DNA from 3 places in the Pantoea sp. SGAir0175 genome. Region 2 is predicted to be linked to each of the others. Evidence: predicted binding sites of a transcription regulator. Region 2 holds the regulator's gene; each other region holds the start of a gene.
The links. Region 2 encodes LexA, which represses DNA repair genes until DNA is damaged. Its sites were predicted from a motif close to TNCTGTATGTACATACAGNA; they were not measured.
Positions count from the first base shown of each region.

Region 1: rmuC (DNA recombination protein RmuC) is a predicted target of LexA. The motif match lies at 5,171-5,190, and genes of this name have one in related genera.
Region 3: C1N56_RS12595 (DNA translocase FtsK 4TM domain-containing protein) is a predicted target of LexA. The motif match lies at 5,098-5,117, and genes of this name have one in related genera.

Region 1 is NZ_CP028081.1:3,866,346-3,877,046, reverse strand. It holds gene metE (5-methyltetrahydropteroyltriglutamate--homocysteine S-methyltransferase) at 1-1,788, shown strand, start outside; gene C1N56_RS18110 (dienelactone hydrolase family protein) at 1,841-2,680, opposite strand; gene udp (uridine phosphorylase) at 2,982-3,743, shown strand; gene C1N56_RS18100 (tetratricopeptide repeat protein) at 3,844-5,115, shown strand; gene rmuC (DNA recombination protein RmuC) at 5,233-6,744, shown strand; gene ubiE (bifunctional demethylmenaquinone methyltransferase/2-methoxy-6-polyprenyl-1,4-benzoquinol methylase UbiE) at 6,820-7,578, shown strand; gene C1N56_RS18085 (ubiquinone biosynthesis protein UbiJ) at 7,585-8,190, shown strand; gene ubiB (ubiquinone biosynthesis regulatory protein kinase UbiB) at 8,187-9,824, shown strand; gene tatA (Sec-independent protein translocase subunit TatA) at 9,935-10,177, shown strand; gene tatB (Sec-independent protein translocase protein TatB) at 10,187-10,701, shown strand, end outside.
Region 2 is NZ_CP028081.1:3,729,457-3,740,157, reverse strand. It holds gene ubiA (4-hydroxybenzoate octaprenyltransferase) at 1-694, shown strand, start outside; gene plsB (glycerol-3-phosphate 1-O-acyltransferase PlsB) at 830-3,253, opposite strand; gene C1N56_RS17500 (diacylglycerol kinase) at 3,379-3,747, shown strand; gene lexA (transcriptional repressor LexA) at 3,853-4,467, shown strand; gene dinF (MATE family efflux transporter DinF) at 4,596-5,921, shown strand; gene C1N56_RS17485 (CsbD family protein) at 6,081-6,293, shown strand; gene zur (zinc uptake transcriptional repressor Zur) at 6,364-6,885, opposite strand; gene C1N56_RS17475 (conjugal transfer protein TraF) at 7,334-8,581, shown strand; gene dusA (tRNA dihydrouridine(20/20a) synthase DusA) at 8,672-9,667, shown strand; gene pspG (envelope stress response protein PspG) at 9,877-10,143, shown strand; gene C1N56_RS17460 (quinone oxidoreductase) at 10,335-10,701, opposite strand, start outside.
Region 3 is NZ_CP028081.1:2,696,225-2,706,925, forward strand. It holds gene C1N56_RS12585 (replication-associated recombination protein A) at 1-824, opposite strand, end outside; gene lolA (outer membrane lipoprotein chaperone LolA) at 832-1,443, opposite strand; gene C1N56_RS12595 (DNA translocase FtsK 4TM domain-containing protein) at 1,617-5,036, opposite strand; gene lrp (leucine-responsive transcriptional regulator Lrp) at 5,156-5,650, opposite strand; gene trxB (thioredoxin-disulfide reductase) at 6,172-7,137, shown strand; gene cydD (heme ABC transporter permease/ATP-binding protein CydD) at 7,283-9,055, shown strand; gene cydC (heme ABC transporter ATP-binding protein/permease CydC) at 9,055-10,701, shown strand, end outside.

The DNA.
Region 1 (10,701 bases), 140 kb from region 2:
CTGGGGCCGGTGACCTATTTGTGGCTGGGTAAGGTGAAAGGTGACGCCTTTGACCGCCTGTCGCTGCTGCAGGCCATTCTGCCGGTGTACCGTCAGGTGCTGGCTGAACTGCATCAGCGCGGCATCGAATGGGTGCAGATTGATGAGCCGGCGCTGGCGCTGGAACTGCCGCAGGCGTGGCGCGAGGCGTTTAAACCGGCGTACGATGCGCTACAGGGCGAAGTGAAACTGCTGCTGACCACCTACTTTGACAGCATTGGTCAGAATCTTGATGTCATCAAAACGCTGCCGGTGCAGGGCCTGCACGTGGACCTGGTGCACGGCAAAGACGATCTTCAGCAGCTCAACCAGCAGATCCCGGCGGACTGGCTGCTGTCGCTGGGGGTGATCAATGGCCGTAACGTCTGGCGCGCCGATCTCACCCGCTGGTTTGAGCGCCTGCAGCCGCTGACCGGCCAGCGTCAGCAGCTGTGGATCGGTTCCTCCTGTTCGCTGCTGCACAGCCCCATTGATCTGAGCGTGGAAACCCGCCTCGACGACGAGGTCAAAAGCTGGTTCGCCTTTGCGTTACAGAAGTGCACGGAGCTGTCGCTGCTGAGTCAGGCGCTGAACCAGCACGATGCCGCTGCGCTGCACGCCTGGAGCGCGCCGATTCGCGCTCGGGCAAATTCTGCTCGCGTGCACAACCCCGCCGTGGCGCAGCGTCTGGCGCAAATCCAGGCCAGAGACACTGAGCGCAACAGCAGCTACACCGTGCGTGCTCAGGCGCAGCGTCAGCGCTTTAACCTGCCAGCGTGGCCCACCACCACCATCGGTTCTTTCCCGCAGACCACCGAGATTCGCGGCCTGCGCCTCGACTTCAAAAAAGGCAACATTGACGGCGGCCACTACCGCACCGGTATCGCGGAACACATCCGGCAGGCGATTGCGGAGCAGGAGCGTCTGGGGCTCGACGTGCTGGTGCATGGCGAAGCCGAGCGTAACGACATGGTGGAGTACTTCGGCGAAAACCTCGACGGCTTTGTTTTCACGCAGAACGGCTGGGTACAGAGCTACGGCTCGCGCTGTGTTAAGCCGCCGGTGATCATCGGGGACGTCAGCCGCCCGCAGCCGATCACCGTCGAGTGGGCAAAGTATGCGCAGTCGCTGACCGACAAACCGGTGAAGGGCATGCTGACCGGACCGGTCACCATCCTGTGCTGGTCGTTCCCGCGGGAAGACGTGACGCGCGAAACCATCGCAAAACAGATTGCGCTGGCGCTGCGCGACGAAGTGCAGGACCTGGAAAAAGCCGGTATCGGCATCATTCAGATTGACGAACCGGCGCTGCGTGAAGGCTTGCCGCTGCATCAGTCTGACTGGGCAGCCTACCTGCGCTGGGCGGTGGACGCGTTCCGCCTCAACGCTGCAGTGGCGCAGGACGAGACGCAGATTCACACCCACATGTGTTATTGCGAGTTCAACGACATCATGGATTCGATCGCCGCGCTGGACGCCGACGTGATCACTATCGAAACCTCACGTTCTGATATGGATCTGCTGGATGCGTTTAAAGCGTTTGAATATCCCAATGAAATCGGGCCGGGCGTGTATGACATCCACTCTCCCAACGTACCGAGCGTGGAGTGGATGGAAGATCTGCTGCGCAAAGCGGCGCAGAGTATTCCGCAGCAGCGCCTGTGGGTGAACCCGGACTGTGGCCTGAAAACGCGCGGCTGGAGTGAAACGCGTCAGGCGCTGGCCAACATGGTGAAAGCGGCGCAGAAGCTGCGCGCCGAAACCGTTTGATGGCAGGATAATACGTTGTGTTGTTGAGTTGGGGCGCGCTGGCGCCCCTTTTTTATTCCGCGTTCGGCGCGACGCCATACTGCTTAAACCACGCCAGCATGCGCTGCCAGCCATCCTGTGCGGAATCGGCGTGGTAGCTCGGACGATAGTCGGCGTTGAAGGCGTGGCCAGCTTCCGGATACACCACAATCTCGGCTTTGGCATTGGCCGCGTGCAGGGCCTGGCGCATCTTATCGATACTCTCCAGTGGAATGCTTTCATCCTGGCCGCCGTACAGGCCCAGCACCGGTGCATTCAAATCCACTGCAATATCAATAGGATGTTTCTGCTGCTTCAGCGTTTTCTCGCCCTCCAGACGACCGTACCAGGCGGCGGCGGCGCGCACCTGCGGATTATGAGCGGCAAACAACCAGCTGATGCGACCGCCCCAGCAGAAACCGGTGATCGCCAGACGACGGATATCGCCGCCGTGGCGCGCCGCCCAGTTGGCCACGTGGTCGAGATCCGACAGTACCTGCGAATCCGGCACTTTGCTCACCAGCTCTTTGAACAGGGTGGGGATATCGTTGTAATCGTTGGGATCGCCTTCGCGGAAATAGAGCTCCGGCGCCACGGCGAGATAGCCTTCCAGTGCCAGACGGCGGCACAGATCGCGGATGTGCTCGTGCACGCCGAAAATTTCCTGCACCACCAGCACGACCGGCAGCGTGCCGCTAAACTGTTGCGGACGAGCATAATAAGCCGGCAGGTTCTCACCCTGGCTCGGCACGGACGTCTCGCCCGCGTGAATGGCATCGCTGGCGGTAATGATGGTGCTGGCTGCGGTGGGCTGCACCGCTAGCGCAAAGCCGTCGGTGGCGGATTTTTGTGCCATATTGTCTTCGGTTTTCATGGTTCTCTCCGTGCTAGCAAGTGCGCAATCACGTAACTATAGCCTGGCCTTACGGCAAGGCTGGCGTAGGGTACGAGGGATGGTTAACCTGATCTGCTTCTCTATTAACACTGCCTTTTACGGTTACACAGCACCGCTTGTAGCAATTCAGCGCAGCAGACCGCTAATATGTGATTAGAGTCACACAATATTTTTAGTTCAATGTAACTTTCATTATTGATAGTGAATTCAGTCACATATTTATCCGGGCCGCTGACGTAAAGTGGCGCGCTTATTCCCCCTTATCTTCCAGGAGTCTGATATGGCCCAGTCTGACGTTTTCCACCTTGGCATCACCAAAGCCGATTTGAAAGGAGCCACGCTGGCGATTGTTCCTGGCGATCCGGAGCGCGTGAAGAAAATCGCGGCGCTGATGGAGAATCCTCAGCACCTCGCGTCGCACCGTGAATTCACCACCTGGCTGGCGGAGATCGACGGCAAACCGGTGGTTGTCTGTTCCACCGGTATTGGCGGTCCGTCCACCTCTATCGCCGTTGAAGAGCTGGCGCAGCTGGGCGTGCGTACCTTCCTGCGTGTGGGTACCACCGGCGCGATTCAGCCACACATCAACGTGGGTGATGTGCTGGTGACCACCGCCTCGGTCCGTCTGGACGGTGCCAGCCTGCACTTTGCGCCGATGGAATTCCCGGCGGTGGCTGACTTCGCCTGTACCACCGCGCTGGTGGCCGCGGCAGAAGCCTGCGGTGCGACCACGCATATTGGTGTCACCGCCTCGTCAGACACCTTCTATCCTGGCCAGGAGCGCTACGACACCTTCTCCGGACGCGTGGTGAGCCGCTTCCAGGGCTCGATGAAAGAGTGGCAGCAAATGGGCGTGCTTAACTATGAGATGGAATCCGCTACACTGTTAACCATGTGCGCCAGTCAGGGACTGCGTGCCGGCATGGTGGCTGGCGTCATCGTGAATCGCACGCAAAAAGAGATCCCGGATGCGGCCACTATGAAGCAGACAGAAAGCGATGCGGTGAAAATTGTGGTGGATGCCGCGCGTCGTTTACTTTAGCGCGCCAGTCAGGGAATGATTTCGAGACCAGGCTTATAGGGAGCTCAGCAATTGCCTGATTAGAATGCGCGCAATTTCAGTCGATTCTGAGAAATTTCCTATGCGCAAAACGATCTCTGTCCCACGTCCGGGTTTTACCAGCCGCCCTGCTGCAATGCAGGCCCGCGTTGAGAGTGCCGCCGCGCGCTTTCGTCAGGCAATGGCCGCGTCAGATTATCCTCTGGCGCGCCAGTGCTGCGAAGAAGTGCTGCGCGTCATGCCTAACCAGATGCAGGTGCTCAGCGACTACGCGCTGACGCTGATGCGCGTCGGCGAACATAAAAAATCCTACAAGATTTACCAGAAAATCTATCAGGCACCGGCGGCGCAGCGCGCGCAGGCGTCGGAAACCTGGCTGGATGGCCTGACGGAAGTGTGTGGCTGGCTGGATAAGACAGATGAAGTGGCGCGTTATGGCCTCGAATCGCTCACCCAATCTGACATGCGTTTCAGTCAGGGCGCGAAAGCGACTTTTCCCGCACCGGCGCCTGCGCCGATTAACCGCAGCAATCCGGCAGAAAATATCATCTCCTTCAGCCTGTACGGCGGTCAGCCGCGCTACTGCGAAACCCTGATTAAAAACGTTGAGGTGGCGCGCGAGCTCTATCCGGACTGGATGTGCCGCATCTATCTCGACGATAGCGTGCCGCAGCACGTGTGGCAGCGCCTGACCCAGCCAAACACCCAGCTGGTGGATATGTCGCAGGAGAAAACCATTTTCCCTACGCTGTGGCGCTTTCTGGTGATGGACGATGCCAGCGTAAAACGCTACATCGTGCGGGATGCGGATTCGCTGCTGTCAGAGCGCGAAGTGGCAGCCGTCGACGCCTGGCTGGCTTCGCCATTCTGGTTCCACCACATGCGCGATTATTACTCGCACACCGAGCTGTTACTGGCCGGCATGTGGGGCGGCTGTCACGGCGTGTTTCACAACTTGGAACAGCAGATGCGCGACTTTATCGCGCAGTATGACGGCAGCGAGCGCTTTACCGACCAGTACTTCCTCAAGGTAGCGCTGTGGCCTACGGTACGCGACAGCATCCTCAATCACGACGATATCTTTCACTTCCACCACGCGCAGCCGTGGCCGGCGCATGCGCCGATTCGCTGGCAGACCGACAGCTTCCACGTCGGCAGCAACGCCGGTTTCGCCAGCATGGCCGGCAAAGTGACCAACGCCGAAAATGGCCAGCAGCAGGTGGAGCTGACTTACGGCGGCAACAGCTGGTGCTATCCGGCGAAGGTGAAAAGCGACAGTGAATGGGTGCTGCCGATGCCGTTTTTCCTGATTGACGCCTGGAAAGCGGGCGACCTGACCGTGCGCGCCCTGTAGTTGCCCGGACGGTGCCCATCGCGCCCGCGATAAAATCCGCGGGTTGCCATGAATGTTCTGGACATTCATACAGTGGCGCTCTACCTTCTCCTCAGCGAGACGATCCGCGGGGGGATTATGGATCAGCAACTTATCATCAGCGGCGCGCTGGCGCTGGCCGGTTTGGGCATTGGCTGGATTATTGCCCAGCTGCGCGCCGGCCATCAGCACGCCAGCTTCACCACCGAACGCCGCCTGCTGGAACAGGCGCAGCAGCGTCAGCAGCAGCAGCTGGAACAGCTGCAACAGCAACTGCAGCAGCGCGAACAGGAGTTGCGCCAGCTACACGGCACGCTAAGCGGCGCGCAGGAGCGCCTGCAGCAGCTGGATTACTGGCGGGCCGAGAGTGAACAGCTCAGCCGCGAGCTGCGTAATCAGCTGGAAGTTAACAGCGCGCAGGAAGCCGAACTTCGGGAAGTCACCATTCGATTAGAAGAGACGCGTTTCGCCGCTGAGGAGAAGCAGCGTCTGCTGACCAACAGCGAACAGCGCCTGAGTGCGCAGTTTGAAAACCTCGCCAACCGAATCTTCGAAAACAGCGGAAAACGCGTCGACGAGCAGAACCGGCAGAGCCTCAACAGCCTGATCGGCCCGCTGCGCGAACAGCTGGATGGCTTCCGCCGCCAGGTCAACGATAGCTTCGGCCAGGAAGCGCGTGAACGCCACACACTGGCGCATGAGATTCGTCAGCTGCAGCAGCTCAACGCGCAGATGGCGCAGGAAGCGATCAACCTCACCAAAGCGCTGAAGGGCGACAATAAAATTCAGGGCAACTGGGGCGAAGTGGTGCTCAGCCGGGTGCTGGAGGCGTCGGGCCTGCGCGAAGGCTACGAGTTCCAGACCCAGGTCAGTGTGCAGCTGGAGCAGCAGGGCCGTATGCAACCGGATGTGATTGTGCGTCTGCCGCAGGGTAAAGATGTGGTAATTGACGCCAAAATGACGCTGATTGCCTATGAGCGCTACTTCAACGCCGACGATGAGCTGACGCGCGAGCAGGCGATTCAGGAGCACATCAACGCGGTGCGCGGCCATATCCGGCTGCTGGGGCGTAAAGATTATCAACAATTGCCCGGTTTACGCTCGCTGGATTATGTGCTGATGTTTATTCCGGTCGAACCGGCGTTTCTGCTGGCGATCGACCGCCAGCCGGAGCTGATCAGCGAAGCGCTGCAGCAAAACATTATGCTGGTCAGCCCGACCACGCTGCTGGTGGCGCTGCGCACCATTAATAATCTGTGGCGCTATGAGCATCAGAGCCGTAATGCCCAGCGCATCGCCGACCGCGCTGCGCGCTTGTACGACAAGATGCGGCTGTTTGTCGATGACATGAGCGGCATCGGGCATAGCCTCGACAAAGCGCAGCAGAGTTATCAGCTGGCGATGAAAAAGCTGGCGCAGGGGCGCGGCAACCTGATCGCCCAGAGCGAGTCGTTTCGTGCGCTTGGCGTAGAGATCAAACGGCCCATCAACCCGCAACTGGCAGAGCAGGCGCAGCCCGACGCGGCGGATGATACATGGGCCGATGACAGCGAGCCCGCTGAAAATGCGGCAGATTCTTCCGCCGCATCCCTGCGCCGCATCAACGAATAACACGCCGGTGGCGTGCTCGGATCGCCCGACTCTGATACACTTCGGGAAGTATTGTTTGTGGAACAGGTAAAACCGATGGCAGATGAATCACAGCAGGAAACTACCCATTTTGGCTTTCAGACCGTCGCCAAAAGTGAAAAGGCCGATAAAGTCGCGGACGTGTTTCACTCCGTCGCGGCGAAATATGACCTGATGAACGATCTGATGTCGTTCGGCATCCATCGCGTCTGGAAGCGTTTTACCATCGACAGCAGCGGCGTGCGCCGCGGTCAGCGTGTCCTGGATCTGGCCGGCGGTACCGGCGATCTGACGGCAAAATTCTCGCGCCTGGTCGGTGAAACCGGTCAGGTGGTGCTGGCGGACATCAACAGCTCAATGCTGAAGATGGGACGCGAAAAGCTGCGCAATCTCGGCGTAACCGGCAACGTCAGCTACGTGCAGGCTAACGCAGAAGCGCTGCCGTTCCCGGATAACTATTTCGACTGCATCACCATCTCCTTCGGCCTGCGTAACGTGACCGAAAAAGAGAAGGCGCTGGCGTCGATGTTCCGCGTGCTCAAGCCGGGCGGCCGTCTGCTGGTGCTGGAGTTCTCTAAACCGGTTTTCGATCCGCTGAGCAAAGCCTACGACACTTACTCTTTCCACATTCTGCCGCGCATCGGCCAGCTGGTGGCAAAAGACGCGGAGAGCTATCGCTACCTGGCGGAGTCGATTCGTATGCATCCGGATCAGGAAACCCTGAAGGCGATGATGAACGACGCTGGCTTTGAAAATACCAGCTACTACAACATGACCGGCGGCATTGTGGCGCTGCATCGTGGCTTTAAGTTCTGATTAATCATGACTTTTACCCCTCTCATCACCGGCGGTCTTGAGACCGCCCTGAACCGTGTGTTGTACCGCGATCGCAGCCTGAAAACCGCACGCCAGCGTCTGGCCGGCAAAGTCCTGCTGCTGCGCCTGCAGGAGCTGGATTTTCCGCTGGTGCTGGTGTTCAGTGAAAACCAGCTGGATGTGCTGAGTGACTGGCAGGACCGCAGCGACTGCAGCGTCAGCCTGCGTTTCAGCACGCTGCCTAAGCTGCGCGATCGTCAGCAGCTGACCAGCCTGATTCGCAGCGGTGAGCTGGACGTGGAAGGCGATCTGCAGGTGGTACAGCAATTCTCCGCGCTGATGGATCTGGCTGAACTCGACCCGGCGGAATATCTCGCGCCGTGGGTGGGCGACATCGCGGCACAGGGCATCAGCCAGGCCGCTCAGCGTGCGCTGGCCCAGCTCAGACAGCAGGTCACCCGCCGTCAGGATTATCTGGGGCAGGTGCTGACCGAAGAGTGGCGCGTGGCACCGGGGGCGCTGGAGCAGGCGTGGTTTTGTGAGGAGGTAGAAGCGATGGAACGTGCGCTTAATGCGTTTGAGGCGCGTTTGGCACAGCTGGAGGCGAAATGACGCTGGGAGAAATTCGGCGCTTATACTTCATTATCAAAGTTTTTCTGACCTACGGGCTGGATGAACTGATTCCGCATATGCGCATTACGCTGCCGCTGCGGCTGTGGCGACGCTGTGTTTTCTGGATCCCCAACCGGCACAAAGAAGCTGAGATGGGCATCCGTCTGCGTCTGGCCATGGAGCAGCTCGGTCCGGTTTGGATCAAGTTCGGTCAGATGCTCTCGACGCGCCGCGACCTGTTCCCGCCGAAAATTGCCGATGAGCTGGCGATTCTGCAGGACCGCGTGGCACCGTTCGACGGCGTGAAAGCCAAAGCGCAGATTGAGCGTTCGATTGGCGGCCCGGTGGAAACCTGGTTCGACGACTTCGATATCAAACCGCTGGCATCGGCTTCGATCGCCCAGGTGCATACCGCGACGCTGAAATCCAACGGCCGCGAAGTGGTGATCAAAGTGATTCGCCCGGATATCCTGCCGGTGATCAAAGCTGACATGAAGCTGATTTACCGCCTGGCGCGCTGGGTGCCACGTCTGCTACCGGACGGTCGCCGTCTGCGTCCGATGGAAGTGGTGCGCGACTACGAAAAAACGCTGATTGATGAACTCAATCTGCTGCGTGAAGCTGCCAATGCGATTCAGCTGCGTCGCAACTTTGACCAGAGCCGCATGCTGTACGTGCCGGAAGTGTTCTCCGACTACTGCAGTGAGACCATGCTGGTAATGGAGCGCATTTATGGCATTCCTATCTCCGACGTTGCCACGCTGGAGCAGCACGGCGTCAACATGAAGCTGCTGGCCGAACGCGGCGTGCAGGTGTTCTTCACCCAGGTGTTCCGCGACAGCTTCTTCCATGCCGATATGCATCCCGGCAACATCTTCGTCAGCTACGAGCATCCGGAAGATCCGCAGTATATTGGCATTGACTGCGGCATCGTTGGCTCGCTGAACAAAGAAGATAAGCGCTACCTGGCGGAAAACTTCATCGCCTTCTTCAACCGCGACTACCGCAAAGTGGCCGAGCTGCACGTCGACTCGGGCTGGGTACCGCCGGATACCAACGTGGAAGATTTTGAGTTCGCGATTCGCACCGTGTGCGAGCCGATTTTCGAAAAGCCGCTGGCGGAAATCTCCTTTGGTCACGTGCTGCTCAATCTGTTCAACACCGCGCGCCGTTTCAATATGGAAGTGCAGCCGCAGCTGGTGCTGCTGCAGAAAACCCTGCTGTACATCGAGGGCATTGGTCGTCAGCTCTATCCGCAGCTCGATCTGTGGAAAACCGCCAAGCCGTTCCTGGAGGACTGGATTAAGGATCAGATCGGCATTCCGGCCATCCTGCGGGCGGTGAAAGAGAAGGCGCCGTTCTGGGCGGAGAAACTGCCGGAGCTGCCGGAGCTTTTTTACGACAGTATGCGCCAGCACAAGTTATTGCAGCACAGTGTCGATAAACTCGTCACCGATTTGAACGCGCAGCGCACCCGTCATCATCAGGCACGTTATCTGTTTGGCGTCGGGGCTACACTGTTATTAAGTGGCACCGCCGTGCTGTTGAGCCGGCCTGACTGGGACTTCTTCCCGGCGCTGTTAATGGCCGCCGGCATCGTTACCTGGCTCATCGGCTGGCGCAAGACAAACTGATTGTCTGCCTGGTGCAAATCGCGTAATGTCGCAGGCTTAAGTCCGGGTAAAAACGGACTTTCTGTGCGTTACAGTTAACCGTTTTTCACAGAATATTAGAGGCATATCTCATGGGCGGTATCAGTATTTGGCAATTGTTAATCATTGCCGTCATTGTTGTACTTCTGTTCGGTACCAATAAGCTTCGTAACCTGGGTTCGGATTTAGGCTCTTCCATTCGCGGTTTCAAAAAAGCCATGAGCGATGAAGACGAGAAAAAGGATCAACCGAAAGAGCAGGACGCTGACTTCAACGCCAAACTGGCAGACAAACAGCACACCCCGGCGAGCAAAGACGACGCCCGGGACAAGTAAGGTAAAACTGTGTTCGATATTGGTTTTAGTGAACTGGTATTGGTGTTCGTGATCGGGCTGATTGTACTGGGCCCGCAGCGCTTACCGGTTGCGGTGAAAACCGTGGTTGGCTGGATCCGGGCCATTCGCTCGCTGGCTGCTAATGTGCAGAACGAACTGGCCCAGGAGCTGAAACTGCAGGAGCTGCAGGACAGCCTGAAAAAGGTCGAAGAGGCAGGACGCGGCACGCTGTCGCCGGAGCTGAAGCAATCCATGGAAGAGCTGCGTAAAACCGCGGACTCCATGAAGCGCTCGGTGCAGCAGAGCATCGATATCGAAAAAGCGGAAGATGAAGCCAACACCATTCATCAGCCGCCCGCTGCCGCGCCACAGCCCGCTGCCGCACCGCAGCCCGCTGAGCCGCACAGCGTCGTGACACCGGCCAGCGCGGCACATCAGGCCAGCGCCCCGGCGCAGGCGCCGCAGCCTGCACCAGCCACCAGCCACACCGATTCCGTCGCGCCTGCGACCACTCCTCCCGTAAA
Region 2 (10,701 bases):
CGTGATCAACGATTATGCCGACCGTAACGTCGACGGCCACGTGAAACGCACCGCCGCGCGACCGTTAGCCAGCGGCGCGGTAACGGAGAAAGAGGCGAAACTGCTGTTCGCCGGCCTCGGTCTGCTGGCGTTCCTGCTGGTGCTGACCATGAACCGCATGACCATTCTGCTGTCATTTGGCGGGCTGGCGCTGGCGTGGGTTTATCCCTTTATGAAGCGTTATACCCATCTGCCGCAGGTGGTGCTGGGCGCGGCGTTTGGCTGGGCGATTCCGATGGGCTGGGCGGCGGTTAGTGAGTCCTTACCCTTTGTCTGCTGGCTGGTGTTTCTCGCCAATATTTGCTGGACGGTGGCTTATGACACCCAGTACGCCATGGTTGACCGCGACGACGATCTGAAGATTGGCGTGAAATCGACGGCGATTCTGTTTGGGCGTTACGACAAGCTGATTATCGGGCTGTTACAGCTGGCCGCGCTGGGCCTGATGGCGCTGGTGGGCATTTTACTGCATCTGAACGGTGCGTTTTACTGGTCGCTGCTGCTGGCGGGCGGGCTGTTTGTGCATCAGCAGAAACTGATTGCCGGGCGTGAACGTGAGCTGTGCTTCCAGGCATTCCTCAACAACAACTACGTTGGCCTGGTGCTGTTTATTGGCGTGCTGCTTAATACCCAGCCGTTTGTTGCGCTGTTCTGATGATGGGGTGATTAACCCCGGCGGCGCGCCGGTCGCCGTAGTGGGAAGCGCGTTCTTTTCACGCCTGAATTCTGACAACAAAAACCGCGGCGCAATCTGGCGTGTGACAGATGCGCCGCGGTTTTCAGTCGCCCATTAGTCGTGCGCTACGGCACTCTCAATGGTCAGACGGACATCGCTGGTGACCAGTTCGGCCAGCATCTGCCACATCATATTGGTACGTTCAGCATCCGCATCACCGGAATCACTGATATAGCCTTCATCACGCAGCGACAGCACCAGCGCGGTAAAGACCGCCTTGTCGAAGAACTCCGGCGCATTGATACCGTGCAGCACTGACAGACGCTGAGCCAGCGTGCGGCTCTCTTTCTCCAGCGTGCCACGGTTAATGGTCGGCTTGGCGCTGAGAATGGCGAAGGTGATGGCGAAACGCTGCAGCGTTTCACGAATCCCGGCCGCCAGCAGCTGCAGCGTACGGTAACGCGCCGCACTCATTTTCAGCTGGCCTTCCTGTACGGTGATCAGCCCCTGCCGCGCCATTTCGGCGCAGAGCGCATTCAGCAGGGCTGGCAGTTCGGCACTGTCCCAGCGCAGGAACAGTTCGCTCTTCAGCATCGGATAGACCAGGCTGACCTGGCGCAGCAGTTCCGCCTCGCTGATCTCCCGATGCTGCTGCACGATAGCGGCAATCAGCGACGGCATCACCAGCATATGGTGGATGTTGTTGCGATAGTAGGTCATCAGCACCGCCTGCTCGCGCGGCAGAATGATGATCTCGCCAATACTGTCCTGCTCGGTCTCGAACTTGTTCATGCCCATGGCGTGATCGAGCAGCGCTTCAGCGCTGAGATCCGGCACGGTTGACTCGGGTGAGTACGGCACATTGCGCAGCAGCTGGGTGTAGCACTCCAGCTGTTCCGTCAGCTGTTCACGCGTCAGCGAACGCTGGCGCGATGCCAGCAGCGCGGTCACGCACAGGTTCATGGCGTTGGCCGCGCCGGCTTCGTTGATGCGTACCATCAGACGTGCCGCGATATCGTTCACTACCGGCGTCATCCACGCCGGACGCTGAGGATCGATAGGGTCAATCGCGTCGCGCCACTCCGGAACCTGTTTGTTAAGATAGTTAACCAGCGACAGCGGCTCACCGAAGTTCACATAGCCCTGACCGAGGTTACGCAGCTTGCGCAGGCCGCGCACCATCTGCATGAAACCCTCTTTCTCTTTCGCGGCACCGCGCAGCTCTTTGGCATAAGTGCCGACTTCCATCACGTGCTCATAACCGATGTAGATCGGCACAAAGGTGATAGGACGGCTGCCGCCGCGCAGCAGCGCCTGTAACGTCATCGACAGCGTGCCGGTTTTCGGGTCGAGCAGACGGCCAGTACGTGAGCGCCCGCCCTCAACAAAATACTCAACCGAATAGCCGCGGCTGAACAGCTCGCCCAGATACTCGCGGAACACCGTGGAGTAGAGCTTGTTGCCTTTAAAGGTACGACGAATAAAGAAGGCACCGAGGCGACGGAAAATCGGTCCGGCTGGCCAGAAGTTGAGATTGATACCGGCAGCAATGTGCGGCGGCACCAGGCCCTGATGATAGAGCACGTAGGACAGCAGCAGATAATCCATGTGGCTGCGGTGGCATGGCACGTAAACAATTTCGTGACCATCCTGCGCCAGCTGGCGCACGCGTTCGCCGCCGTGCACGTTAATGCCCTGATAGAGTCGACTCCACAGCCAGCCCATCACACGGTCAGTCACGCGGATCGCTTCGTACGAGAAATCCGCCGCCACTTCTTCCATCATTTCGATGGCGTTCTGCTGGGCTTTTTCATGCGAAATCTTCTTGCTGCGCGCTTCGTCTTCAACCGCTTTCTCAATCGCTTTGGATTGCAGCAGCTTGTTGAACAAATCCTGGCGTGCCGGCAGACGCGGGCCGACGGCTGCCAGCCGCTGGCGGGCAAAATGAATGCGCGCGACACGTGCCAGCTTCTGCGCGATCGACTGATCGGTACCGTGTTCGGTGGCCATCTGACGCAGTGAAACTGTGGGTGAGAAACGGACAAAGCTGTCGCGACCGTGCCACAGGATGGCAAAGAACTTCTGTATACCGTTAAGAATACGCAGATGTGGCGTCGGTTCGCCCTGAATTTCACGGCCTGGCGCACGGCCAAACATCACGGAAACCGGCAGCATCTGTACGTCCAGCGCCGCATTGTTGCGGTGCAGATCGAGGTAGTCATGGAACAGCTTGACCGACTCCGGGTTCGCCACGAAATAGGGGAAGACGCGCGGCCCATCGTGAATAAATACGTGGCGCGGCAGCAGGGTGCCGTCAATCTCCAGCGGCGCCAGCGGATCCGGCAGATCGTGCTTCAGGCACTGTGCGCGTAGCGTGAGCAGGTCCGCCTTTGAATCATAAGGCAAAACATACATCACCGGACGGGTCGGATCGATACCGTGTTCCGAGATCGGATCGGTCGGAATGACCTTACTTTTTACCAAAATAGAGAGTGGTAAATTCAACAATTTGTAATAGAGTTTACGCCAACCTGACATAGACAACTTGAAGCCTCTTGTTAGCAAAGCGCGGCAAGCATACCAGAAAGTGCGGCGAAGATCTGTGGCTGTGCCACCTCGCGCGCCCAGACATTGACGTCAAAAACAGTTAAGGGTTCCACAACATGGCAAATAACGTCACCGGTTTCCTGAGAATCATTAAAGCCGCCGGTTATTCCTGGCAGGGGCTGCGCGCTGCCTGGCAGCATGAAGCCGCTTTTCGCCAGGAGGCGATTGCCGCACTGGTCGCGGTTGCCATCGCCTGCTGGCTGGATGTCGATGTCATCACGCGTGTGTTGCTGATTGGCTCGGTGGTGCTGGTGGTCATTGTTGAGATCCTTAATAGTGCCATCGAAGCCGTGGTGGACCGCATCGGTCAGGAGCGCCATCCGCTGGCGGGACGCGCCAAAGACATGGGCTCGGCGGCGGTACTGCTGGCTATCTTACTGGCTCTGTTTGTCTGGATCGCGCTGCTTTGGTCGCATTTGCGATAAACATTCCACATTCATCAAGCCGCTGATTTTTCCCTCTGTTTCGGTTTTCATTTCGCCAATACCTGTATATACTCACAGCGACTGTATAAACAACCAGGGGGCGGGATGAAAGCGTTAACCAGCAGGCAGCAACAGGTCTATGACCTGATTCGCGACCATATTAATCAGACCGGCATGCCGCCAACGCGTGCTGAAATTGCTTCGCAACTGGGCTTCCGCTCGCCTAACGCTGCTGAAGAGCACCTGAAAGCGCTGGCGCGTAAAGGTGTCATTGAAATCGTCTCCGGTGCATCGCGCGGTATCCGCCTGCTGATGGAAGAAGAGGCGAGTGAAGGGCTGCCACTGATCGGTCGCGTTGCCGCCGGTGAACCGCTGCTGGCGCAGGAACATATCGAAGCCCACTATCAGGTCGACGCCAACCTGTTCAAACCCTCTGCCGATTTCCTGCTGCGCGTCAGCGGTATGTCGATGAAAGATATCGGCATTATGGACGGCGATCTGCTCGCGGTGCATAAAACACAGGAAGTGCGCAATGGCCAGGTGGTGGTTGCGCGTATTGATGATGAAGTCACGGTGAAACGCTGGAAGAAGCAGGGCGCGATTGTCCAGCTGCTGCCGGAAAACAATGATTTCCAGCCGATTGTCGTGGATACCCGTGAACAGTCGCTGACCGTGGAAGGGCTGGCCGTAGGCATCGTGCGCAACGGCGAGTGGCTCTGAAACCCGGTTGATCTCCCCCGCTGCGGCGGCGCTCGCGCGCTGTCCGCAGTCTGCTCTAATCATACTTTTGTTCCCGGCCCGTAAGGCGCTCGCTCAGGCCGACCACCGTAACCCTCGGGATGGGGCTGATGCAGCTATTTTCCTCTTCTGATAAAGCGCTGTGGCGACTGGCGTTGCCAATGATCCTCTCCAATATCACCGTGCCGCTGCTCGGCGTGGTCGATACCGCCGTGATTGGCCATCTTGATAGCCCGATCTACCTCGGCGGCGTGGCCGTAGGCACCACGGCAACCAGCTTCATCTTTATGCTGCTGCTTTTTCTGCGTATGAGCACCACCGGTTTAACCGCGCAGGCCTTCGGGGCCGGCGATAAACAGGCACTGGCGCGCGCACTGATGCAGCCGCTGCTGATCGCCCTCGCCGCCGGGTTGCTGCTGGCGCTGCTGCGTTCTCCTGCCAGTAGTCTGGCGGCAACGCTGATGGGCGGCAGCGCGGAAGTCCAGCAGCAGGCGCAGATCTTCATTGAAATCCGCTGGCTGAGCGCACCGGCTACGCTGGCTAACCTGGTGATTCTCGGCTGGCTACTGGGCGTGCAGTATGCGCGTGCGCCGATGGTTCTGCTGATTGTCGGAAACCTGGTTAACATCCTGCTCGATCTGCTGCTGGTGCTGAAACTGCACTGGGGCGTTGCCGGTGCCGCCGCCGCCACGGCGCTGGCCGAATACGTGACGCTGGCAGTGGGATTATGGATGGTGGCGCGCGTGCTGAAACTGCGCGGTATCGATTTCAAACTGCTGAAAAACAGCTGGCGCGGTGACGCGGCGCGGTTATTTCGCCTTAATCGCGACATCATGCTGCGCTCGCTCATGCTGCAGATCTGCTTCGCCTCGCTGACCCTGCTGGGTGCACGCATCGGACCGGATGTGGTTGCGGTCAATGCGGTGCTGTTGATGTTCCTGACGTTTACTGCCTATGCGCTGGACGGCTTTGCTTACGCGGTGGAAGCCTGCTCGGGTGAAGCGGTAGGGGCAAAAGATCGCAGCCGGCTGCTGCTGATCTGGCATGCCGCCTGTCGCCAGGCGGGTATCGTTGCGCTGCTGTTTGCGCTTATTTATGCGCTCAGCGGGCCGCACATTGTTGCGCTGCTTACCTCGCTGCAGCCGCTGCGTGAGATGGCCGATCGCTTTCTGCTGTGGCAGGTGATTTTACCGCTGGTCGGCGTCTGGTGTTATCTGCTGGACGGCATGTTCATTGGCGCGACGCGCGGCCGCGAAATGCGTAACAGCATGATCATGGCAGCAGCCGGTTTCGGCATCACTTTGCTGACGCTGCCGTGGTTAGGGAATCACGGTTTATGGCTGGCGATCACGGTGTTTCTGGCGCTGCGCGGCCTGACGCTGGGATGGATGTGGCGCCGCCACTGGCAGCGTGACAGCTGGTTCAGCCAGCCATAAGCGCAGCGCAGGCACCAGAATAATCTGTAATTCCGTGCACAATCCGAAGCGGCAACTATAATTATCTCAAACGGCGCAGATAAGCAGCGCGTTATATGGTTATTTCCGGTATTACATGAGAAATACACCATCTCACTCAGGAAGACGTGGAGGATTGTTATGAACAAAGACGAAGCGAGCGGAAACTGGAAGCAGTTTAAAGGGAAGTTTAAAGAGAAATGGGGCAAGTTGACCGACGACGATTTGACCGTGATCGAAGGGAAACGCGATCAGCTGGTGGGTAAAATCCAGGAACGTTACGGTTACGCCAAAGATGAAGCTGAACGTGAATTGAAAGACTGGGAAAGTCAAAACAAAGATTACCGCTGGTAAGTCTCCCGCTTTAAGGATGATGCTCCTACCCGCTGATCGTTACGATCGGCCTGGCATACGGACGTGCCAGTTACCCTTTACGCACCTTCTTCTTAGTTTCCACTTCATGATCGTGCTGACAGCTACCCGGCTGCGTGCAGGCCGCCACTTCGGCACAGTTTTCACACAAGCCGTGCGCCTCAATAACGCTATGACGTAAGGTAAAACCTGCCTGATCGGCCAACCCGGCAATGATCTTTTCCACGCCGTGCGCGTGCTTCTCACTGACGGCGGCACAGTTGTCGCACACCAGCATCACCGATGTGTGCGCCGGCTCGTCGAAATGGTGGCACACCACATAACTGTTATTTGACTCCACCCGATGAATAAATCCCTGCTCCAGCAGGAAATCCAGCGCGCGATAAATAGTTGGTGGTTTCGCCTGGGGTTCACTGATGCGCAGCTGGTCCAGCAAATCGTAAGCGCTAATGGAACCGTTCTGCTCCGCCATCAGGCGCAGCACTTCTGCGCGCTGCGTAGTGAGGCGCACGCCACGGTCAAGGCACAGAGATTCAGCCTGCGTGAGCAGTTGTTCGGGCGTGAGGTTTGGCATAAGCATTCTCCAGGTGATGGGTGATGTTATTTTATCACACAAACTTTTACGCTGCTGCCATTGCTTTTTTACCTTATATCATCCAGGAAATGTCCGGCTTTCAGCCACTTATCTGCCGCGTTGCGTCCTGGTACCTCCTTCTGTTAAGCCATGCTTTTCCTTCCTGAGTTTTTTCTCACAGGTTAACCCATCTTTTTGCTTTGCAACTCACTGACTTAGTGGCTATGGTTCAAAAGGTTTTAAGTAATTTCTGGCATCAATTTAGCTGACGTTCATATTTCTGCATAAAACAACAGCAGAATGGTGCGGGCGTGACCAATTCTGCGAATAGCAATGCTAATTCCTTTCAATTCACAGCAATAAAGCGTTAGCCAGCGTTCAGAATAGGGCTAATAAACTATTCCGTCGTAGAGACAGTCCACGACAATTAAAAGGTGATGGCAGACTCATGGTGAAGACATTATTCAGACGCAAGAAAATTGCTTATGTTGTTGGTTTTAATGCGGTATTTTTTACCTCATCAGCATTTGCTGCTGGCACCTGGTACGATGCGCGTAACGATGCCATGGGGGGAACCGGTGTCGCTTCCTCAACCTGGAGCTCGGCAGTGCTGGCTAACCCGGCATTGATGACCAAAGCGCAGCCTGAAGATAACGTCAGCATCATTTTTCCTTCAGCCGGTGTGCAGATTACTGACAAAGACAAATTAGTGGATCGCGTAGACGAAATTACTGATACGGTGGACCGCTATCGTGACGTGATCAACAACATCACGCTGCCGGAGATCATCAATGGCGCGCCTCAGGTCAGAGCCGCGGCAGGTGATATGGCCAATCAGCTGCGCGATCTGCGCGGTGATAAAGCGAATGGCACCGCAGGCGTGGCGTTAGCCGTCAGCATTCCCAACGAGACCCTTCCTTTCGCCTTCATCACCAAAGCCTACGGCACGGCGCACATCCGCGCTAACGTAGTACAGAGCGATATTGATTATCTGGATCAGGTCGCAAATGGCCGCATTCCTTTGCCGGGCGACCAAAATAATCTGCGATCCAGCGCCAACGGCCTGGCTGCGCTGATCACCGATTACGGCGTCGCAATGGCACATGAGTTCACCATCGCCGGTCACCCGGTCTCCGTTGGCGTCACGCCGAAGCTGCAGAAAACCTGGCTGTATAACTACACCGCCAGCGTTTATAACTACGACAAGAATGATATTAACGACAGCCGCTATCGCAGCACCGATACCGGTTTCAACGTCGATGCCGGTATCGCTACCGACTTCGCGGAGAACTGGACCTTCGGCGTGACCGGGCAGAACCTGGTATCGCGCGATATCGACACCAAAGAGGTTAACGGCTATCGCGATACGTATCAGATTCGCCCGCTGGTAACTACCGGACTGGCGTGGAATCGCGGACCCTTTACCCTGACCGGCGATGTCGATCTGACCGAAACCAAACGTTTTAAATCGCAGGAGAGTAGTCAGTACGCTGGCGTGGGTGGTGAATATCGCGTGCTGGACTGGCTGGCGCTGCGTGCCGGCTATCGCGCGGATATGAAGTCGAATGACACCGATGTGTTTACGGCCGGTCTCGGCGTGTCGCCGTTCAACAATGCGGTGCATCTGGACCTGGCCGGTTCGGTCGGCAAAGACAATACCTGGGGCGCCATGGTGCAGCTCGGGTTTAACTTCTGACCACACGATGACGGGCGGCTGTGTCGCCCGTCACAGCTGTGATATCATTGCGCAGTTTCTCATCACTTAACTGCGGATTTACTGCGTTTCATGACCGATACATTCTCTTCGCAACGTTTCTCCATCGCCCCGATGCTGGACTGGACCGACCGTCACTGTCGCTATTTTCACCGTCAGCTGAGCGGCGACACGCTGCTGTACACCGAAATGGTGACCACCGGGGCCATCATCCACGGCAAAGGCGACTATCTGGCCTATAGCGAGGCGGAGCATCCGCTGGCGCTGCAGCTGGGCGGTAGCGATCCGGCTGCGCTGGCAACCTGTGCAAAGCTGGCAGAAGCGCGCGGATACGATGAGATCAACCTGAACGTCGGTTGTCCGTCCGATCGGGTACAGAACGGCCGTTTTGGCGCGTGCCTGATGGGTGAGGCGGCGCTGGTCGCGGACTGTATCAAAGCGATGCGCGATGTGGTCAGCATTCCGGTCACGGTGAAAACCCGCATCGGTATTGACGACCAGGATAGCTACGCCTTCCTGTGCGATTTTGTCGGCACCGTGGCGCAGCAGGGCGGTTGTGATACGTTCATTATTCATGCGCGTAAAGCGTGGCTATCGGGTCTCAGCCCGAAAGAGAACCGTGAAATTCCACCGCTCGACTATCCGCGCGTGTATCAGCTGAAGCGGGATTTCCCGGCGCTGACCATAGCCATTAACGGCGGCGTTAAGACGCTCGATGAGGCCAAAGCGCATCTGCAGCACCTGGACGGCGTGATGATGGGGCGCGAGGCCTATCAAAATCCCGGCATTCTGGCGCAGGTTGATCGCCAGCTGTTTGGCCGCGAGACACCGGTGGCCGATCCGGTCGCCGTGGTGCGTTCCATGTACCCTTACATCGAAGCCGAACTGGCACAGGGCACCTATCTGGGACACATTACGCGCCACATGCTGGGCCTGTTCCAGGGCATTCCCGGCGCGCGCCAGTGGCGCCGTCATCTGAGCGAAAATGCCCACAAACCGGGCGCAGACGTCCGCGTGCTGGAAGCGGCGCTGGCGCTGGTGGCTGACCGCATCGTGCAGGAAGCCTGATCCCGCGAGCCGGCCTGGTCAGGCTGGCAGGACGGTTTAAACCGCACGGTTTCGTCGTGCGGTTTTTAATTCACCACCAGTTAGTCAATTTCACCAAATCAACTTCTCCTCTGTCCTGCATCAAAGCGATAATTCAATGGCTTAGCGATTGGCACGACCTGGCACGTATCTTGTAATACCTTCTGCATTACTGATACAGGAGAGCGCTCGTGGAAATATTATTCGTTATCGGCTTTTTTATGATGCTGCTGCTGACTGGCGTATCGCTGCTGGGCGTGATCGCCGCGCTGCTGGTGGCCACCGTGGTGATGTTTCTCGGCGGGCTGTTTGCGCTTGTTATAAAATTGTTGCCGTGGCTGGTGCTGGCGGTGGTCGCCGTGTGGCTGTATCGCGCATTTACCACGCCGCAGGGAGAGGTGAAACTTAACCGGCTGAAAAGGAAAATCAGCGACTTAGAGAAGAGAAGCTGGCGCTAAATGCGGTTACGATCACAGAGTTGGTGATTGCTTAGTACGAATTCGCAATTAAACATATTTTTTACTTATGTTTTCTGTCAGGATAGGTAAAGAAATTCAGACGAATTCATCGCCGCTGTCCCTACACCAGCGCGAACTATAAAAAAGAAAGAAAAGGGCTTCCTTCGGGAAGCCCTTCGTCATTTCTGCTATCAGGGAATCAACAGGCTGGAACCCTGAGTGGCACGACTCTCCAGCACCTGATGCGCACGTACCGCATCGCTCAGGGCAAATTTCTGCTGCTCCGGCACGTTAAGCTGAATAGCGCGGCTGGCGATGAGCGAAAACAGTTCGCCGCTGGCGCGATCGAGCTCTTCACGGTTGGTGATATAGCCAAACAGGGAAGGGCGGGTGACAAACAGCGAGCCTTTCTTGTTGAGAATGCCGAGGTCAACGCCGGTCACCGGGCCGGAGGCATTACCAAAGCTCACCATCAGGCCGTGGCGGCGCAGGCTGTCGAGGGAGGGTTCCCAGGTATCTTTACCCACTGAGTCGTACACTACCGCCACTTTTTCACCG
Region 3 (10,701 bases), 1.0 Mb from region 2:
GCCGCATCCGGGGCTGAACCACGAACCGATTTGTGCAGTGCCGAGATGAGATCGTAAAAGCGGTCGCCTTTGTTATCGAAACGCGCCGCGCGTTCACCCGACACTTCATTCAGCAGCTGAGGCGTTAGCTCCCGCTGTCCCTGCGCATTGAGCTCAGCCATATCGGCCATCATTTCCAGCGTATTCAGTGCGCGTCGTGCATCACCATTGACCAGTTCAGCGATCATGCGCCGGGTATTGTCCGGTAACAGAATATCGCTGTCGCCGTAACCGCGCGTTTTATCCTGCATCGCCTGATCCAGCACCTGTTCGATATCCGCGCTGGTCAGCGATTTAAGCAGATAAACGCGGGCGCGCGACAGCAGTGCCGAGTTCAGTTCAAAGGAGGGATTTTCCGTGGTTGCGCCAATGAAGGTGATGGTGCCGTCTTCAATGTGTGGCAAAAACGCATCCTGCTGGCTCTTATTGAAACGATGCACCTCATCAACAAACAGAATAGTGCGACGCCCCACCTGGCGATTCTGCCGCGCGCGCTCAATGGCCTCGCGGATCTCTTTAACGCCGGAAGTCACCGCTGAAATGCGTTCGACGTCGGCTTTGCCGTAATGCGCGATAATCTCCGCCAGCGTGGTTTTACCGGTCCCCGGCGGTCCCCATAAGATCATGGAGTGCAGCTGACCCGCCTCAATAGCGCGCGGCAACGGCTTACCGGCCGCGAGCAGATGCTGCTGACCAATATATTGCTGCAGCGTCGCTGGCCGCATACGCGCAGCCAGCGGTCTGAACTCATTTGACGGTGCAAAATCCAGCGACAGGTTACTCACCCTCACCTCACTGACGTTGATCGTCCACCGTTACCCCTTTTGGCGGCGTAAAGGTGAATTTATCCGGGCTGATAGCGCCGTTTTTCTGGCTCTTCAGCTGATAGTTGCTGCGCTGTCCATCCTGCTCGATCGCGCTGAACTGATTGATGGTGCCTGCGGAAGTGACATTGATGGTGAACTGTTTCAGGTTGCCATCGCTGCTTTTAGGCGTCAGCTCAAAATTATCACCCTGCTGCTTAATGTTGTACTGCTGCCAGTCAGAGGGCTGGTTACGCGCAATCAGCATAAACGGCGTGTTGCTGGTGGCATTCTGCAGCAGGCTTACGCTCGCCTGTTCCACAAAAGGATTATAGAACCACAGATTTTTACCGTCGGAGATAATCACGCTTTCGTCCGGTGCAGTCATGTGCCAGTTAAACAGGCTCGGACGTTTTACCCACAGTTCGCCTTCGCCGTCCTGCACATTTGCGCCGCTACCGTCAGTCACCTTCTGACTGAAGCTGGCATGGAAGCTGTTCACTTTATTAAGGCGCTGCTGCAGATCGCTGGAAGCATCCGCCAGGGCAGAAGAAGCAACAAAACCGGCCAGCAGGCCACAGGCAATAACGCGAAATTTCATCTGATACGATTCCTTATTCATGGTTTCCTGACACTTACTGCATTAACCGTAGTCGCCGCTCCGTCAGTTCGACAGGAGAAAAAGCCGAAAGCTCCCAATGATATGGGGATCGGACCACAGATAAACAACGGGCCAGTTTACACTGGCCCGGCATAACACTGCGGAGAAAAGTCTTACATTTCGTGAGGTGGCGGTGACAGCACTTCACGGTTACCGTTGTGGCCTGGCTCCGAGACAATGCCCTGCGCCTCCATCTGTTCGATAATCCGCGCCGCGCGGTTGTAGCCAATACGGAACTGGCGCTGCACGCCGGAGATCGACGCGCGGCGTTTCTCCACCACGAACGCCACCGCCTGGTCAAACAGCGGATCCAGCTCTTCATCGCCGTCTAGGCCGCCAGCACCGCTTTCACTCTCTTCACCGGCGGTAATGCTGTCGATGTACTGCGGTCGCCCACGCGCTTTCCAGTCCTGCACGACTGCATGCACTTCCTGGTCACGCACAAAGGCGCCGTGAACACGTACCGGCATGGAGGAGTTAGGTGGCATGTAAAGCATGTCACCCATACCCAGCAGGGATTCCGCACCGCCCTGATCGAGAATGGTACGCGAGTCAATTTTACTGGATACGGTAAAGGCGATACGCGTCGGAATGTTGGCTTTAATCAGGCCGGTAATCACATCCACCGACGGACGCTGGGTAGCCAGCACCAGGTGAATACCTGCCGCACGGGCTTTCTGTGCCAGGCGCGCGATTAGCTCTTCGACCTTCTTGCCCACCGCCATCATCAGGTCAGCGAACTCATCAACCAACACCACAATGTACGGCAGTTTTTCCAGCACCGGCGGGGTGGTGTCCATGCTGTCGCCCGGTTTCCAGAACGGGTCCGGAATTGGCCGGCCCATAGCGGCCGCCTGCTCGATCTTCTCGTTATAGCCAGCCAGATTACGCACGCCCAGCGCAGACATCAGCTTATAGCGGCGCTCCATTTCGACCACACTCCAGCGCAGCGCGTTGGCCGCGTCTTTCATGTCGGTGACCACTTCCGTCAGCAGATGGGGAATGCCCTCATACACTGACAGCTCGAGCATTTTCGGGTCGATCATGATAAAGCGCACTTCTTCCGGCGTGGCTTTATACAGCATGCTGATGATCATGGTGTTGACGCCAACCGACTTACCGGAACCGGTGGTACCGGCCACCAGCAGGTGCGGCATCTTCGCCAGATCGGCCACCACGGGCTGACCAGAAATATCTTTACCCAGCACCACCGACAGCGGCGAAGGGTTGTCGCGGAACTTATCGCAGTCCAGCACCTCACGCAGATAGACGGTCTGACGATGTTTATTGGGGAGTTCGAGGCCGACATAAGGCTTGCCCGGAATCACCTCAACCACACGCACCGCAACGGCAGAGAGCGAACGTGCCAGGTCACGCGACAGGTTAGAAATACGTGCCGCCTTGACGCCCGGCGCCAGATCCAGCTCAAAGCGGGTGATTACCGGCCCCGGAGAGATACCCACCACTTCGGCTTTCACGCGGTAATCCGCCAGACGCGCTTCAACCAGACGCGCGGTCTGTTCCAGTGCGAACATATCCACCGGCTCCTCTTCCGCCGGCGGCGACGTCAGCAGATCCAGCGTCGGCAGCGGCGTGGAAGGTTTCTCCAGCGGCTGTTCGTGACGTACCAGGAAGGGGTGGAACAGGCTGTCCTGCGCAGGGGCGACAGGCTTCGGCGTTTCAGCCGGCGCGGCGTAAACCTCGTCGTCTGGCGTTGACCACGGGCTGGTTTCCTCACTCAGCGATGCGGGTACCGCCGGCTCAGGTGCCGCTGGCTGCTGCCACTGGGCCGGAGCGTCCGGCTCTGGCGTGGCGGCAATGGTAAACAGCGGTTCGCTCGGCGTGTCATCAACCAGATCTTTCATCGGAGAGAAATCAAACGCGGCTGAGGTATCCAGATTAAATACCGCCGCGCTCTCCTGCTCAGGCTGGCTGTAACGCTGTTGCTGCTGCTGAGCAAACTGCTGCGCCAGCTGGGCCTGCTGCAGCGCCTCTTCATCTTCTTCCTCTGCCGGCTGCTGCTGCCAGCTGTCGCCGTACCGCTGCTGCTGCTGCGAATGGAACGCTTCGCGCAACTGGGCTTCCTGCAGCGCAGCGTTATCATCATCGTGCGGCTGTGGCACTTGCCAGCTGGCGCTGATTTCTGGCTGCTGCTGGTCGGCCTCTTCACGGGCCTTCTCTTCTGCCATGCGTTGCGATGGCAGTTTGATACCGTATGAGGCCAGCTCACGCCGGGTTGGCAGCTTAACCTTGTTAGGACGCGGCAGTTCCGGGCCGATGCCCTGTTTCACCTGCGGGTTGTAATCGCGCTCCGGCACCACATCAAAGGCTGGCGTGTAAGCCGCAGAGCGGGCAGCAGCGGCGGCCGTCGCTGAACCGAGTGCGGCAGCGGCTGCCGTATTCAGCGGTGTGGCGGCCTGATCGGCACTCTGCCAGTTACCCATGCGCGGGCCATCGTCTTCTTCAGCAAGCGAGAAGGCGTCGGCGGCCGGTGACGCAGGCACTTCGAAGCGATATAACGGGGGAGCAGCTGGCGTGGGTTCTGCTGGCGGAATAGCTGGCGCCGCAGGCGCACTGGCAACGGCTGCCGATGCCGGGACAGCCGCAGCCAGCTGTGACGGCGCAGGTTGTGGAGCTACGTTTACCGCCGGTGCGGATGGCTCAGGCGCAGCGACGGCCGGCGCCTGACGTGCGGCGTCACTGGTGGCGGCCAGCGCAGCCGCGGTAGCCGCACTGGCTTTCGCCAGCAGGGGATCGTCGCTGGCGACTTCAGCCACAGGTTCCGCTACCTGTCGGGGCTTAGCCAGCAGTACGTCATCTTCGTCGTCCTGAGCCGGCGCAGCGCGCAGTGGCGGAACCGCTTCGTCGGGGTGCGCCTCGTCGTAGTCGTCTTCTTCCTGCCAGGGTTCATCATGGCGCGAGCGGTTGCTGGCAAAGGTCAGCACGCCCATCACCACGCTGCCGATCTTCTCGGCAATCGCCAGCCAGGACCAGCCGGTATAAAGCGTGATACCCGCCGCCCAGACGCACAGCAGCGTCAGCGTGCCACCGGCACCGCTGAACCACGGCGCCATCGCATTGCTCACCAGGCTGCCAATTACGCCGCCGGAGGCAAAATACCAGATATCGTCCACGTTCAGCGCAGCCAGTCCGCAGGTGGTCACCACCAGCGCCAGCACGCCAATCAGCCGCAGGCCCACCGCAAAATAGTCGATGTAATCCTGGCGATCGCGCTGACGGAAGGTGATCCAGCACAGACCAATAATCACTGGCGGAATGGCGTAGGCCATCACACCAAAAATAAACAGCAGGGTATCAGCCAGCCATGCGCCCACGCTGCCGCCCAGATTGTGGATCGGCTCGTGCCAGGCGGTTTGTGACCAGCTGGGATCGGAGGGATTAAAGCTAACCAGCGACACCATCAGATAGATGGCAAACAAGGCCACCAGGATGAGCAACGCTTCCAGCAGCCGACGTCCGCTGCTCAGTGGTTGTAATGAAACGTCTTTGTCTTCTGTATATTCCTGGCTCAAGAGAACTCTCCAGGTGCCTGTAAATTAAGAAGGCAACAGCGCCAGGCTTGCCTGACGCTGGTCCTGTATGAATTCACAGGAGTGTACCGAAATCCTGCAAGCTTTGCACCTGCCCTGCGTTACCGGGTCTTAATCACCAGACGATTGCTCTGTTTGACCTCTTCCATCACCACGTAGGTACGGGTGTCGTTGACGCCCGGCAGGCGCAGCAAGGTCTCACCCAGTAGTTTACGGTAGGCGGACATATCCGGCACGCGGGTTTTCAACAGGTAGTCAAAGTCACCGGAAACGAGGTGACATTCTTGAGTTTCCTCAAGTTTTTGTACAGCGGCGTTAAATTGTTCAAACACATCTGGCGCGCCGCGATTCAGAGTAATCTCAACGAATACCAGCAGTGAAGCATCGAGATAGTGCGGGTTCAGCTGCGCGGTGTAGCCCAGAATGAAACCCTGACGTTCCAGGCGACGTACGCGTTCAAGACAAGGTGTTGGCGAGAGGCCGACACGTTTTGAAAGCTCAACGTTGGAAATACGACCGTCTTTCTGCAGTTCATTCAGAATATTTCTGTCGATCCGATCCAGATCTTTTCCGGGGCGTTTCTTGTTGTCTACCATTATTATTGTCTCTCTTAATTCCTTCCCTTTACCTGCCAAACCCTGAAAACGTTCAATGTTCAGGGCCTTACTGAAGTGAAGTCTTTAAGCCTGTGCAGTAACGCGACCATCCGTATGACGCATGCTGTCTGTCCACATCATGCGTCATTACCAATGTCAGGCTGAGTTTATTTGGCGAAATTGCGCAAAACAGAGCTGAAATTCTGTTTCGAACCGCTAAATTTTCTCTGCTTCTGACAATGTTTTCGCAAAAGCGCAGGCGATTGTCAAAGTAAAACATCCAAATTCAGTACAAGATGCCAGACAGCGTACTGGGTTGCTGTTTTTAAATGAGAATTTTTATACAGCTGCACCACAAATTGCCGAGCAATGCCCCCTTTTGGCGCAGCGCGCGTGCAGAATTGCCATTCATCGTCTACGCCGCTTGCAGTGATTGTTAACAAAATTGCTGAAACCTTTTTTTGCGACCGTAATTTCCCTACAATCGAAAACTATGTTGTCAGACACACACTGAGGAACGCATGAGTACGGCCAAACACAGTAAGCTGCTCATTCTGGGCTCCGGCCCTGCCGGTTACACCGCAGCGGTTTATGCCGCCCGCGCTAACCTGAACCCGGTATTGATTACCGGACTGGAAAAAGGCGGCCAGCTCACCACCACGACTGAAGTCGAAAACTGGCCGGGCGACCCGCACGATCTGACCGGCCCTGCGCTGATGGAACGCATGCAGGAGCATGCTGAGAAGTTCAACACCGAAATCATCTTTGACCATATTCACACGGTTGATTTGCAGAACCGTCCGTTCCGCCTGACCGGCGACAGCGGCGAATACACGGCGGATGCGCTGATCATCGCGACCGGTGCTTCAGCGCGCTACCTTGGCCTGCCGTCAGAAGAGGCATTCAAAGGCAAAGGGGTTTCGGCCTGCGCCACCTGTGATGGTTTCTTCTATCGTAACCAAAAAGTCGCGGTTATTGGCGGCGGTAACACGGCCGTTGAAGAGGCGCTCTATCTGGCCAACATCGCTTCCGAAGTGCACCTGATTCACCGTCGTGACAGCTTCCGCGCTGAGAAAATCCTGATTGACCGCCTGATGGAGAAAGTGCGTAACGGCAACATCGTGCTGCACACTGACCGCGCGCTGGACGAGGTGGTAGGCGATCAGATGGGTGTCACCGGGTTGAAACTTTCGTCAACCAAAGGTGAAGCCCCGGTCTCGCTGGAAGTGGCGGGCCTGTTTGTCGCCATCGGTCATAGTCCGAACACGGCGATTTTTGATGGGCAGCTGGATCTGGAAAACGGCTATATCAAAGTGCAGTCCGGCCTGCAGGGCAACGCGACGCAGACCAGCGTGCCGGGCGTGTTCGCTGCCGGTGACGTGATGGACCACATCTATCGTCAGGCCATTACCTCTGCCGGTACCGGCTGTATGGCCGCGCTGGATGCGGAACGTTATCTGGATGGTCTGGTTAAAAACGATAAGTAAGTTGTTAATTATCTGATCATAATTGCACTGAGGCGGCCACTTTTGGTCGCCTTTTTTATCGCCTGCGTGCTACAGTTCTGCCACCCGTCTGTCCGGCATTTAGCGTCGGATTTTGCCTCTCGTCACGGTGATCAAACGGCTTCGCATGAACAAATCACGGCAACACGAACTGCTGCGCTGGTTACGCCAGCAACGTCATCATGGCGCACGCAGCCTGCGACTGGCCTCGCTGGCAGGTTTTGCTGCGGCGTTAATTCTCATCGCCCAGGCCTGGCTACTGGCCTCCCTGCTGCAAAAACTGCTGGTGGAACAGCAACCCCGCGCTGAACTGGTGAGTGATTTCCTGTTACTACTGCTGTGCTTCGCACTGCGCGCCGCGCTGCACTACGGTCGTGAGATGGCCGGCTTCAGGGCCGGCGTGGCGATTCGCCGTGCGCTGCGGCAACAGGTGCTGGACCGGCTGAACGCGCTCGGTCCGGCCTGGATTCAGGGCAAACCGGCCGGGAGCTGGGCGACGCTGCTGCTGGAACAGATCGAAGAGATGCAGGAATATTACGCGCGCTATCTGCCGCAGATGTCGCTGGCGGTTTTTGTGCCCTGCGCCATCCTGATCGCCATTTTCCCGATTAACTGGGCCGCCGGACTGATTCTGCTGGCGACCGCACCGCTGATTCCGCTGTTTATGGCGCTGGTCGGCATGGGAGCGGCCGATGCCAATCGGCGTAATTTTCTCGCGCTGGCGCGTCTGAGCGGCGATTTCTATGACCGGCTGCGCGGACGCGAAACGCTGCGCCTGTTTCACCGCGCGGACGCTGAGCAGCAGGCGATTGCCGCCACTACGCAGGATTTTCGTCAGCGCACCATGGAAGTGCTGCGCCTCGCCTTTCTCTCCTCTGCGGTGCTGGAGTTTTTCGCCTCGCTGGCGATTGCCGTGGTCGCGGTCTATTTCGGCTTCTCGTACCTGGGTGAACTCAATTTTGGCCACTACGACACCGGCGTGACGCTGTTCGCCGGTTTCCTCGCGCTGATTCTTGCCCCCGAATTTTTCCAGCCGCTGCGCGATCTTGGCACCTTTTACCATGCCAAAGCGCAGGCGGTGGGCGGCGCAGACGCGCTGGATACCTTCCTGCGCGAAACGCCCCAGCGCGCGCCGCAGGCGGCCACGCAGACGCTGGATGCTGACGCGCCACTCTCCCTACGGGCGCAGGATCTGGTGATCATGACCGCCAACGGCGAGGCGCTGTCACAGCCGCTGAATTTCAGCCTTACTCCCGGTCAGCGCGTGGCGCTGGTCGGACAAAGCGGGGCCGGAAAAAGTGCGCTGATGAATGTCCTGCTCGGTTTTCTGCCCTATCAGGGTTCACTGTGCATTAACGGCCAGGAACTGCGCGACATCAGCCGCAGCAGCTGGCAGCAGCAGCTGGCCTGGGTAGGACAAAATCCGCAGCTGCCGGCGGCGACGCTGCGTGACAATCTCCAGCTCACTGACACGCCGGTGGACGAGGCCACGCTGACCGCCGTGCTGCAGCGCGCTGGCGTCAGCGAATTTTTATCGCGTCTGCCGCAGGGGCTGGATACGCCAGTTGGCGATGGCGGCATCGGCCTGTCCGTTGGGCAGGCACAGCGCATCGCCGTTGCGCGGGCGCTGCTGAAACCGGCTCGCCTGCTGCTGCTGGACGAACCGGGATCCGGGCTCGACAGCCAGAGCGAGCAGCACGTGATGGGCGCACTACAGCAGGCCGCACAGCAGCAAACTACGTTAATGATTACCCATCAGCTGCACGCTCTCGACCAGTGGGATGAAGTGTGGGTGATGCAGGCCGGACAACTGGTGCAGCAGGGCCACTGGCAACAGCTGATCGCAGAAGCCGGCCCGCTGCGCGAGCTGGCGCAGCATCGTCAGAAGGAGATTGCCTGATGCGCACGTTACTGCCTTTCCTGCGCCTGTATCGCCGCCATCCGTGGCGATTAGGTCTTGGCGTGGTGCTGGCGATTGTCACGCTGCTCGCCAGCATCGGCTTGCTGACGCTGTCCGGCTGGTTTCTTGCTGCCTCCTCGCTGGCTGGCGTCGCCGGTCTGTACAGCTTCAATTACATGCTGCCCGCAGCCGGCGTGCGTGGCGCGGCAATCACCCGCACCGCCGCGCGCTATTTTGAACGGCTGGTCAGCCACGACGCCACTTTCCGCGTGCTGCAACACCTGCGCGTCTTTACCTTCAGCCGGCTGATGGCGCTGGCACCGGCGCAGCTGGCGCGCTTTCGTCACGGCGAACTGCTGAACCGCTTTGTCAGCGATGTCGATACTCTCGACCATCTCTATTTACGCGTTATTTCTCCACTGCTGGGTGCGGCGGTGGTGGTTGTGGTGGTGACCTGTGGCCTGGCGCTACTCGATATGCGACTGGCGCTGCTGCTCGGGGCGATTATGTTGCTGACGCTGCTGCTGATGCCCCCGCTGTTCTGGCGACTCGGCGCGCGCACCGGCGCGCATATTGCCCGTTACCAGGCTTGCTGGCGCCTGCAACTGACGCACTGGTTCAGTGGACTGGCCGAGCTGCAGATTTACGGCGCGGCGGCGCTGTGGCGACAGCGGCTGGATCAGGAAGAACGTGCGTGGCAACAGGCGCAGCAGCAGCAACACCGGCTGCAGGCGCTGGCGCAGAGCCTGCTTACGTTGATCGCCGGCAGTACCGTTACGCTGCTGCTGTGGCTGGCCGCCAGCGGCGTCGGCGCCAATAGCACGCCGGGTGCACTGATTGCCCTGTTTGTGTTTTGCGCGCTGGCCGCGTTTGAAGCGCTGGCACCGGTGGCCGGCGCATTTCTGCCACTGGCGCAGGTGACGCACGCGGCGCAGCGCGTGCAGGAGATCATCGATCAACCGCCAGCCATTCACTTCCCGACACAACCGGTTGCGACGCCGCGCGGCCTCAGCCTGACGCTGGAACAGATCGATTTCAGCTATCCGCAGCGGCCAGAAGCGGTGCTGCACAATTTCTCCCTGACGTTAGCAGCCGGTGAACATCTGGCGCTGCTGGGCCCGACCGGCTGCGGAAAATCCAGCCTGCTGGCGCTGATCACGCGCGGCTGGGAAGCGCAGCGCGGCACGATTCGCCTGAACGGGATTGATCTGGCGGCGTGGGACGAAGCCAGCCTGCGTCAACGCATCAGCGTTGTCACGCAGCGCGTCCATCTGTTCAGCCAGACGCTGCGCGCTAACCTGCTGCTGGCAGCACCACAGGCCAGCGATGCCCAGCTGATTGACGTATTGCAGCGGGTTGGGCTGGCGCATCTGACGCAGCACAATGAAGGACTGAATGCGTGGATGGGTGAAGGTGGCCGGCCGCTGTCTGGCGGTGAACTGCGCCGGCTGGCGATTGCCCGTGCGCTGCTGCACGATGGCGATCTGTGGCTGCTGGATGAGCCGACCGAAGGTCTGGATGCTGCGACCGAGCAGCAGATTCTCACGTTGCTACAGCAGGTTAGCCAGGGAAAAACGCTGATCATGGTGACGCATCGCCTGAGCGGACTGGAAAAAATGGATCGCATCTGTGTGCTTGACGGTGGG